2 regions of the Mesorhizobium sp. CO1-1-11 genome follow, and region 2 is predicted to be linked to the other one. Evidence: predicted binding sites of a transcription regulator. Region 2 holds the regulator's gene; the other holds the start of a gene.
What was found. The regulator HrcA, encoded in region 2, represses chaperone genes, less so after heat shock. The targets are predictions, from matches to a motif close to GTTAGCACTCNCNNNNNGNGAGTGCTAAC.
Positions count from the first base shown of each region.

Region 1: LB554_RS07050 (co-chaperone GroES) is a predicted target of HrcA. The motif match lies at 2,229-2,257, and genes of this name have one in related genera.

Region 1 covers NZ_JAIUHE010000005.1:68,835-73,615, forward strand. The annotation lists gene LB554_RS07040 (hypothetical protein) at 1-6, opposite strand, end outside; gene groL (chaperonin GroEL) at 68-1,699, opposite strand; gene LB554_RS07050 (co-chaperone GroES) at 1,759-2,073, opposite strand; gene LB554_RS07055 (usg protein) at 2,464-2,742, shown strand; gene LB554_RS07060 (hypothetical protein) at 2,831-3,040, opposite strand; gene LB554_RS07065 (ATP-binding protein) at 3,037-4,539, opposite strand.
Region 2 covers NZ_JAIUHE010000010.1:103,986-108,766, reverse strand. The annotation lists gene LB554_RS13670 (PQQ-dependent sugar dehydrogenase) at 1-669, opposite strand, end outside; gene LB554_RS13665 (hypothetical protein) at 753-950, opposite strand; gene hrcA (heat-inducible transcriptional repressor HrcA) at 1,053-2,135, opposite strand; gene rph (ribonuclease PH) at 2,290-3,006, shown strand; gene LB554_RS13650 (VOC family protein) at 3,190-3,600, shown strand; gene rdgB (RdgB/HAM1 family non-canonical purine NTP pyrophosphatase) at 3,600-4,262, shown strand; gene hemW (radical SAM family heme chaperone HemW) at 4,259-4,781, shown strand, end outside.

The sequences.
Region 1 (4,781 bases), on a different contig from region 2:
ATCCATATCTCTCTCCCTTCAACCGATGCCCGCTCCCTATCGAGGGAGCGGGCGGACTGGTCGGACCTCAGAAGTCCATGCCGGCGCCGGCCGGCATTGCCGGGCTGGCGGCTTCCTTCTTCGGCTTCTCGGCCACCATTGCCTCGGTGGTCACCAGCAGGCCGGCGACCGACGCCGCATCCTGCAGCGCGGTGCGCACCACCTTGGCCGGGTCGATCACGCCCTGGCCATAGAGATCGCCGAACTCGTTGGTCTGAGCGTTCCAGCCCCAGCCGAATTCGCCCTTCTCGCGCAGCTTGCCTACGATGATCGAGCCTTCAGCACCGGCATTTTCCGCGATCTGGCGGACCGGCGTCTCGATGGCGCGGCGCACGATCTCGACACCGGTCTTCTGGTCGGCATTGTCCGTCTGGACAGCATCGAGCGCCTTGGCGGCCCGAAGCAGCGCGACGCCGCCGCCGGGCAGCACGCCTTCCTCGACAGCCGCGCGGGTCGCGTGCAAGGCATCGTCGACGCGGTCCTTGCGCTCCTTGACCTCAACCTCGGTCGAGCCGCCGACGCGGATCACCGCGACACCTCCGGCAAGCTTGGCCAGCCGCTCCTGCAGCTTCTCGCGGTCATAGTCGGAGGTGGTCTCCTCGATCTGGGCCTTGATCTGCGCGACGCGGCCCTGGATTTCTTCCTTGCGCCCGACGCCGTCGACGATGGTGGTGTTTTCCTTTTCGATCACCACCTTCTTGGCGCGGCCCAGCATCTCCAGCGTCACATTCTCGAGCTTGATGCCGAGATCCTCGGAGATCGCGGTGCCGCCGGTGAGGATCGCGATGTCTTCCAGCATGGCCTTGCGGCGGTCGCCGAAGCCCGGCGCCTTGACGGCCGCGACCTTGAGGCCGCCGCGCAGCTTGTTGACGACCAGCGTCGCCAGCGCCTCGCCCTCGACATCCTCGGCGATGATCAGCAGCGGCTTGCCCGACTGGACCACCGCTTCCAGCACCGGAAGCAGCGCCTGCAGGTTGGCGAGCTTCTTTTCGTGGATCAGCACGTAGGGCTCGTCAAGTTCGACGCGCATCTTGTCCTGGTTGGTGACGAAATAGGGCGAGAGATAGCCACGGTCGAACTGCATGCCTTCGACGACTTCCAACTCGGTCTCGGCGGTCTTGGCTTCCTCCACCGTAATGACGCCTTCATTGCCGACCTTCTCCATCGCTTCGGCGAGGAAGCGGCCGATCTCGGCGTCGCCATTGGCAGAGATGGTGCCGACCTGCGCGATCTCGTCGTTGCGGGTCACCTTGCGGGCGTTGGCCTTCAGCTCGGCGACGACGGCGTCCACCGCCTTGTCGATGCCGCGCTTCAGGTCCATCGGGTTCATGCCCGAGGCAACGGCCTTGGCGCCCTCCTTGACGATGGCCTGGGCCAGCACGGTCGCGGTGGTGGTGCCGTCGCCGGCAAGGTCATTGGTCTTGGAGGCGACTTCGCGCACCATCTGCGCGCCCATGTTCTCGAACTTGTCCTCAAGCTCGATTTCCTTGGCGACGGTGACGCCATCCTTGGTAATGCGCGGCGCACCGAACGACTTTTCAATGACGACATTGCGCCCCTTGGGGCCGAGCGTCACCTTCACCGCATTGGCCAGGATATCGACGCCGCGCAGCATCTTCTCGCGCGCTTCGGTATGGAATTTTACCTCTTTGGCAGCCATTGGATCACTCCTCTATATCTAGGCAGCATTCGTTGACTGGTGGATTTTCTAAGAAGCCGTCAGGCGGCCTTCTTCACTTGCGCGGTCTGTTCGATCACGCCCATCACGTCACTTTCCTTCATGATGAGCAGGTCCTCGCCATTGAGCTTGATCTCGGTGCCGGACCATTTGCCGAAAAGGATACGGTCACCCACCCTGACATCCAGCTCGGTCAGTTTGCCGCTGTCGTCGCGCGCGCCGGGACCGACGGCGATGACTTCGCCTTCCTGCGGTTTTTCCTTGGCGGTATCGGGAATGATGATGCCGCCGGAGGTCTTTTCCTCGGCCTCGATGCGGCGGACCAGGATACGGTCATGCAATGGACGGAACGCCATGTCGTTCTCCTCTTGGGACAAACAGGTTTTCAGCTTCCTCCACACCGGACCGGCAATTCGGGCCGATGCGGAATGCGGCGACCCTTTGTCAGGCATCGCGCGCGCATATCGAGCTAGTTTTCCCTTTTTCGGTTTCAAGAGGCCGGCCAGAAAATTTTAGCACTCACGCCGTCGGAGTGCCAACTCACTGTTATAGCGGTCTTATTCGCTCTGCGTCGGGAGCCGCCCCTTGAATTTACGCCTAGATCCGGCAAAATTATCCGAGCCGGTACCATCGCCGGCGCCGGAACCGCTCACCCTCTGAAGGAGTTGTTTACCGACGGCGCACATTGATGGGCCGAGAGACTTTTTCGCCGTTGCGGCCACCGCTGCCGCCGAAAGGAGACACGAATGATCGCAAGCGTCAGCAAGGAGTTCCGCCTCCAGATGGAAGGCTATGGCCTGACCACCGCACAAATCCATTACCGTCTGCCTGACCATCGGAGCCTGCTGCAGCTTTATGTCTGGCAGGACTACGACCTGGCGCCGGAGTTCCCCGAACTCAAGGGCTTTCTCTCCTATTGGGAGCGCGAATTGGACGGGCCGCTTCACTCCGTCCACATCGCCCACCACCGGCTCATCACCCCATCGGAATGGCGGGCGGTCGACGGTGTCATCACGGTCCAGTAAGGGCGGCGTCATCGCGCGGTGCTGACCTTACCAGAAGCCGACCAGCGACCTCACCATCGCCTTCGCACCCGCCGTCTGCAAGCAAGCTTCAGATACGATGATTGACCAGCGCCACGCCGAGCCCGGCAAGGATCGAGCCGCAGGTTCCCGGCACCAGCCACCTTGCGCCGCTTGCCGGGGACCGCGCAAGGGCCAGCGAGGCGATGCCGGCCGCCGCCAGGTCCGCCATCGAGAACCAGCGGATCAGCGTTCGTCGATGAGCTCGCAGTGCCGCCACGGCCACGTTGGATGCCCTCACAAAGCCAGGCTTCCCTGCTCCGCCCCCTCGGCATTGGGATCGCCGGGCGCCGTTGCCCAGGCGAGTTCGACCAGCGTCACGGTGCGCTTCCCCGTGCCGTCGACCTGGCAGACGATGAGGCCCTGCTCCTCGATATAGGTGAGCAGCCGCCGGGCGCGGCGCATGGAATGCGAGCCGTAGGCGCGGGCGATCGCGCCATCGCTCGGGCACGGCCAGCCCTCCTTCGCCGCGCGCGCGATCATCATGAACACGCCTTGCATGTCCTCCGGCAGCAGCGAAGCGCGCACCGAGACGTCGCGCCACACATCGTCCTCGCTGGCTTCGGCCCCCAGTCCGGCACGGGCGCGCGTCAACATGCGGCGGAAGGTGGGCAGGTCAGGCACGACCGAGGCGAGGCCCTCGATGCGGCAGCGCACGACAAACTCCTGGTAGAGCACCCCGATCACGCGGAAGCCCGCGTCAGGTTGTGCAAGAATGGCGCGCAGCACGCGGTCCACCCGCTCGCGCCGCTCCGCCAGATCCTCGGCGCTGACTTGCGGCTCCGCCGGTTCGGGGCGGATTTCCAGCGCAGCCGACTTCGCCGCCATCAACTGGTCGAGCAGGTCCGGCGACGCCACCCGGCGCGGCGCACGCATCGTCTCGGGCGGCGGGGCGGCCAGGATGATGGCGCGGGCATCCTCGAGCGCCGCCTCCGGCAGCGGCATCAGCTTGGGCGTGCCGTTGCGCGGGCTGGTGTCGGTCGGGCCGATGCGCAGGCCGAGCGGCCGGCGCGACAGTGCCGGCCCCAGCGCCATGAACTGGCCGCGCTCCAGATCGCGGAACGCCTCCGCCTGCCGCCGCTCCATGCCTAGGAGATCGGCCGCGCGCGCCATGTCGATATCGAGGAAGGTGCGGCCCATCAGGAAATTGGAGGCTTCCGCCGCGACGTTCTTGGCGAGCTTGGCCAGCCGCTGCGTGGCGATGATGCCGGCAAGCCCGCGCTTGCGGCCCCGGCACATCAGGTTGGTCATGGCGCCGAGCGAAAGCTTGCGCGCCTCGTCCGACACCTCGCCGGCCACCGCCGGCGCGAAAAGCTGAGCTTCGTCGACCACCACCAGCATCGGGTACCAGTGGTCGCGCGCGACCTCGAACAGCCCGCCGAGAAAAGCGGCGGCGCGCCGCATCTGGTTCTCGGCATCGAGGCCTTCGAGGTTGAGCACGGTCGAGACCCGGTGGATGCGCGCCCGCTCGCCGGCCGCCTGCAGGCCGCGCTCGGTGTGCTCCTCGGCATCGATCACCAGATGGCCGTAGCGTTCGCCCAGGGATACGAAGTCGCCTTCCGGATCAATGATGGTCTGCTGCACCCAAGGCGCGCTCTGTTCCAGGAGACGCCGCAAGAGGTGCGACTTGCCGGAGCCCGAATTGCCCTGCACCAGAAGGCGGGTCGCCAGCAACTCCTCGAGATCGAGTTTCGCCGGCGCGCCCGCTGTCGTGTGTCCCATCTCGATCGCAACGGTCATGCCAGACTCATCAGCTCCTTCGCGGACGGGCTTAGCAATCCGATCGCGGCCCGTCGAGCAGGGCATGGCTGCCGATTCGCGTTGCGCACAGCCGAGACAATGACGATCTGGCCGCGATGGACGGCCGCAATCCGGCGGGCCTGCCGTTTACGGCCCTGACCTGTGGATAGTAACCACCTGTTCACCATGGGCCGGCGTTTCGATTGCGGCGGCCGGCCATCCGCTTAGCCTGGCCTCTGCAT
Region 2 (4,781 bases):
GGGCCTCTTGCCCATGTCCTCGGCGACATTCGAGCCGGAGCCGACGGAAAGATAAAGTGTCTTGCCGTCGGGCGAGAAGGCGATGTCGCGGGTCCAGTGGTGGGTCGAAGGAATGTCGGCGACGATGGTTTGCGGCTCGCCCGAGGCCTTCAGGTCGCCATTGCCGTAGGCAAAACGCACGATGCTGTCGCTGTTGGCGACGTAGACCCATTGCGGGTCCTTGCCCGGGGGATAGAAGGCAATGCCATAGGGCCGGTTGAGACCGCCGGCAAAGATGCTTTTCTCAGCGGCTTTCGCGCTGCCCTTCGCCAGGCGATAGAGGCGGAGCTGGTTGGCCTTGCTGTCGGCAATGAACAGGTCGCCATTGGGCGCGATGCGCACGACGCGCGGATTGTCGATCCCCGAGGCGATCAACTCGGCCGAAAACCCCGGCGGCAAATGCGGCTTTGCGTCCGCCGGCATGTCGATCACGCCGGCGCTGTTGGAGGCGGATTTGGTGACATAGGGTTTCGGCAGGTCTTCCGGCTTGATCAGCCGGCGCACGCCGGGCCTGTCCGCCCGCCAGTCGCCGAAGGCGGCCGGGCCTTTGAGCACAGGCTGATCGGCTTGCTGGGCGAGCGCCGCGGTCGTGACAAACAGTGCGGACAGCGCCAGTCCGGCCAATCGCATCACTTCCTCCAATCCGTCATGAAGGAAAGCAACGATCGGTTTGCCCGTGGGTTCCGTTCGCACGATGCGCAAAACTTCTCGGATCAGGTCCCGGCAGCGTAAAAATCGTCGTCCAGGCGTTTTTCCAATTCAACGAGATCGGCCGGCAATGGCAGGCCCATGGCGCGCATCTCGCGCAGTTTTTCGCGCAGCTGTTCCTGAATTTCGTGCTGGTCCTCCGGCTGGTTGACCATCTCCTCGAGCAGCAGACTGATCTGGGCCTTGAACGATTCCAGCGCCATTCTTTTTCTCCTTTGCAGCCTGTCTGGATTACGGTCCCGCCAGGAAAGTCGTTCGCGGTCGAATTCCGGCATGGAAACCAAAGCAATAATTCCTCGAACTCCTTACCTCAGCATGCGGGAAATCAGCTGTGCCGTATAATCCACCATCGGCACGATGCGGGCATAGTTCAGCCTTGTCGGGCCGATGACGCCGAGCGCGCCGACGACGCGGGCGTCCTTGTCGCGATAGGGCGCCACCACCAGCGACGAGCCCGACAGCGAGAACAGCTTGTTTTCCGAGCCGATGAAGATGCGCACGCCCGATCCCTGCTCGGCGAGGTCGAGCAATTGGATCAGCCCGTCCTGCGTTTCCATGTCCTCGAACAGGTGGCGCAAGAGTTCGATGTCGGCCTGGGCGGTGACGTTTTCCAGCAGATTGGCGCGGCCGCGCACGATGAGCCGCGCCGGCAGGCCGCTTTCGGCACCCGCCCACACCGCAAGTCCCTTCTCGACCAGGTCCTGCGACAGCGTGTCGAGGGCGGCTCTCGTCTCTTCCTTGATGCGGGCGATCTCGGTGCGCGCCTCGGCCAGCGTGCGGCCACGGATATGCGCGTTGAGGAAATTCGAGGCCTCGTGCAATTGCGAGACGGTGATGCCGGCGGGCAGCTCGACGACGCGGTTCTCGACGTCGCCATTCTGCGACACCAGCACGGCAAGCGCCTTGGTCGGCTCCAGCTGGATGAATTCGATATGCTTGAGCGCCACCTCGTTCTTGGCCGCCAGCACCAGGCCGGCGCCGCGTGACATGCCCGACAGCATCTGGCTGGCCTCGGTCAGCATATGCTCCAGCGTCGCGCCGGAGCCGGAGGCCCGCACCTGCGCCTCGATGGTACGACGCTCCTCGTCGGAGAGGTCGCCAAGCTCCATGAAGGCATCGACGAAGAAACGCAGGCCAGCCTGGGTCGGCAGGCGCCCGGCCGAGATGTGCGGCGCGTAGATCAGCCCGAGATGCTCGAGGTCGCTCATCACGTTGCGGATGGTGGCGGGCGACAGCGAGGACGGCAGGATGCGCGACAGGCTGCGCGAGCCCACGGGTTCGCCGTCCCGCAGATAGGAATCGACGATGCGCCGGAAGATGTCGCGCGAGCGCATGTCGAGTGACTGAAGAGCCAGCGACTGCGAGGCGGGATCGACTGCCTTGGTCATTCGGCTAAAAACCTCCGGTTCAAGGATATAGACTTCGGTGGGCCGCGCGCAACCCGGTGTCTGTGTCGGGTCACCGCCCCTTTTCCTTTGCGCCATGGGCTTGGTGGGGCTACAAGCCGGCCACGATTCAAAAAATGACAAGAAAGCAGGCCGAATGCGCCCCTCCAAACGCCAATTCGACGAAATGCGCGCCATATCCTTCGAGCGCGGCGTCTCCAAGCATGCCGAAGGCTCGTGCCTGGTGAAGTTCGGCGACACGCATGTCCTGTGCACCGCCAGCCTTGAGGAAAAGGTGCCTGGCTGGATGCGCAATTCCGGCAAGGGCTGGGTGACGGCCGAATATGGCATGCTGCCGCGCTCGACCGGCGAGCGCATGCGCCGCGAGGCCTCCGCCGGCAAGCAGGGCGGCCGCACGCTGGAGATCCAGCGGCTGATCGGCCGTTCGCTACGCGCCGTGGTCGACCTGCAGGCGCTGGGCGAACAGCAGATCACCGTCGACTGCGACGTCATCCAGGCCGATGGCGGCACCCGCACCGCGTCGATCACCGGCGGCTGGGTGGCGCTGTATGACTGCCTGCGCTGGATGGAAGCGCGGCAGATGGCCAGTGTTTCGAAAGTGCTGAAGGATCATGTCGCGGCAATTTCCTGCGGCATCCATGACGGCCAGCCGGTCATCGACCTCGACTATATCGAGGATTCCTCGGCCGGCACCGACGCCAATTTCGTCATGACCGGCAAGGGTGGCATCGTCGAGATCCAGGGCACCGCCGAGGGCGAGCCTTTCTCCGAAGAGCAGTTCGCGGCCTTGATGGGCCTGGCCAAGAAGGGCATTTCCCGGTTGGTCAGCCTGCAGCAGATGGCGGTGGCTTAGTTTATTCATGCGGAGCCTGGGCACCCCCCTCTGCCCTGCCGGGCATCTCCCCCGCAAGGGGGGAGATCGGATGTTGTCGAGAGCTTCGCCAATAATCAGCATAGAATACCATGAGCTGGCGCTCACGCTGCCAATCTCCCCCCTTGCGGGGGAGATGGCCGGCAGGCCAGAGGGGGGTGCCTCGTGACTCCCTCTGCCATTCTTGAATCCGCCCTCTATGTCACCGACCTCGCTGAAGCAGAGGTCTTCTACACCGATATCCTCGGCCTCACCCTGCTCGGCAAGGTAGAAGGCCGCCACCTTTTCTTCCGCTGTGGCCCGGGCGTGCTGCTGATCTTCAACGCCGAGGCGACCAAGATTCCGCCCGCGCCCGATGCGCGACTGAAAGTGCCGCCGCACGGCGCGGTCGGCGAAGGCCATCTGTGCTTTGCCGCGACCGCCGCTGAAATCGAGCTTTGGAAAACCCATCTCTTGGCGAAGAAAATCGCCATCGAAAGCGAATTCGAATGGCCGCAAGGCGGCCGTTCGATCTATATACGCGACCCTTCGGGCAATTCGATCGAGTTCGCCGAGCCGAGAATCTGGGGCCTTTGATGCATTCGCTTAATGGCAAGAAGATCGTCGTCGCCAGCCACAATGAAGGCAAGCTGCGCGAGTTCGCCGAGCTGATGGGACCGTTCGGCTTCGAGGCGAAATCGGCCAAGGCGTATGGCCTGCCCGAACCGGACGAAACCGGCACCACCTTCGAGGAAAACGCCTACATCAAGGCCTTTGCCGCCGCAAAGGCGACCGGCCTGCCGGCACTGTCGGACGATTCTGGCCTGTGTGTCGACGCGCTCGACGGCGCGCCCGGCGTCTATACCGCGAACTGGGCCGAGACTCCGGACGGTTCGCGCGATTTCGCCATGGCCATGCAGCGCACCGAAGTGGCGATGCAGGAAGTCGGCGCGGCCACGCCCGAACGGCGCACGGGCCGCTTTGTCGCCGTCATCTGCCTCGCCTTTCCCGATGGCGAGGCCGAATATTATCGCGGCGAGGCCGAGGGCACGCTGGTCTGGCCGCCGCGCGGCGAGCTCGGCTTCGGCTACGATCCGGTGTTTTTGCCCAATGGCTTCGACAAGACCTTCGGCGAGATGAGCGCGGAGGAAAAGCACGGCTGGGAACCCGGCCAGGCGACGGCGCTGTCGCACCGCGCCCGCGCCTTCCAGAAATTCGCCCAGGCCCGGCTTGGTTCGGTGAGGCTTGGCTCGGCATGATCGGACCCGGCACCACCATGGCGCTCGACCGCGGTCCCGGCTTCGGCGTCTATGTCCATTGGCCGTTCTGCGCGGCCAAGTGCCCCTATTGCGACTTCAACAGCCATGTCCGCCACCAGCCGGTCGACCAGGAGCGCTTCGCCGCCGCCTTCGAGGCCGAGTTGGCGACGATGCGCCAGCGCACCGGGCCGCGCGAAGTGACCAGCATCTTCCTCGGCGGCGGCACGCCGTCGCTGATGAAGCCGGAAACCGTGGCCAGGGTTCTGGACGCCGTGGCTGGGAATTGGACGGTGCCTGACGGCATCGAGGTGACGCTCGAGGCCAACCCGTCCTCGGTCGAGGCGGAGCGGTTTCGCGGTTATCGCGCCGCCGGTGTCAACCGCGTCTCGCTCGGCGTGCAGGCGCTGAACGACAAGGATTTGCGCTTTCTCGGCCGGCTGCACAATGTAAGGGAAGCCTTGCACGCCATCGGGCTCGCGCGCGAAATCTTTCCGCGGCTCTCCTTCGACTTGATCTATG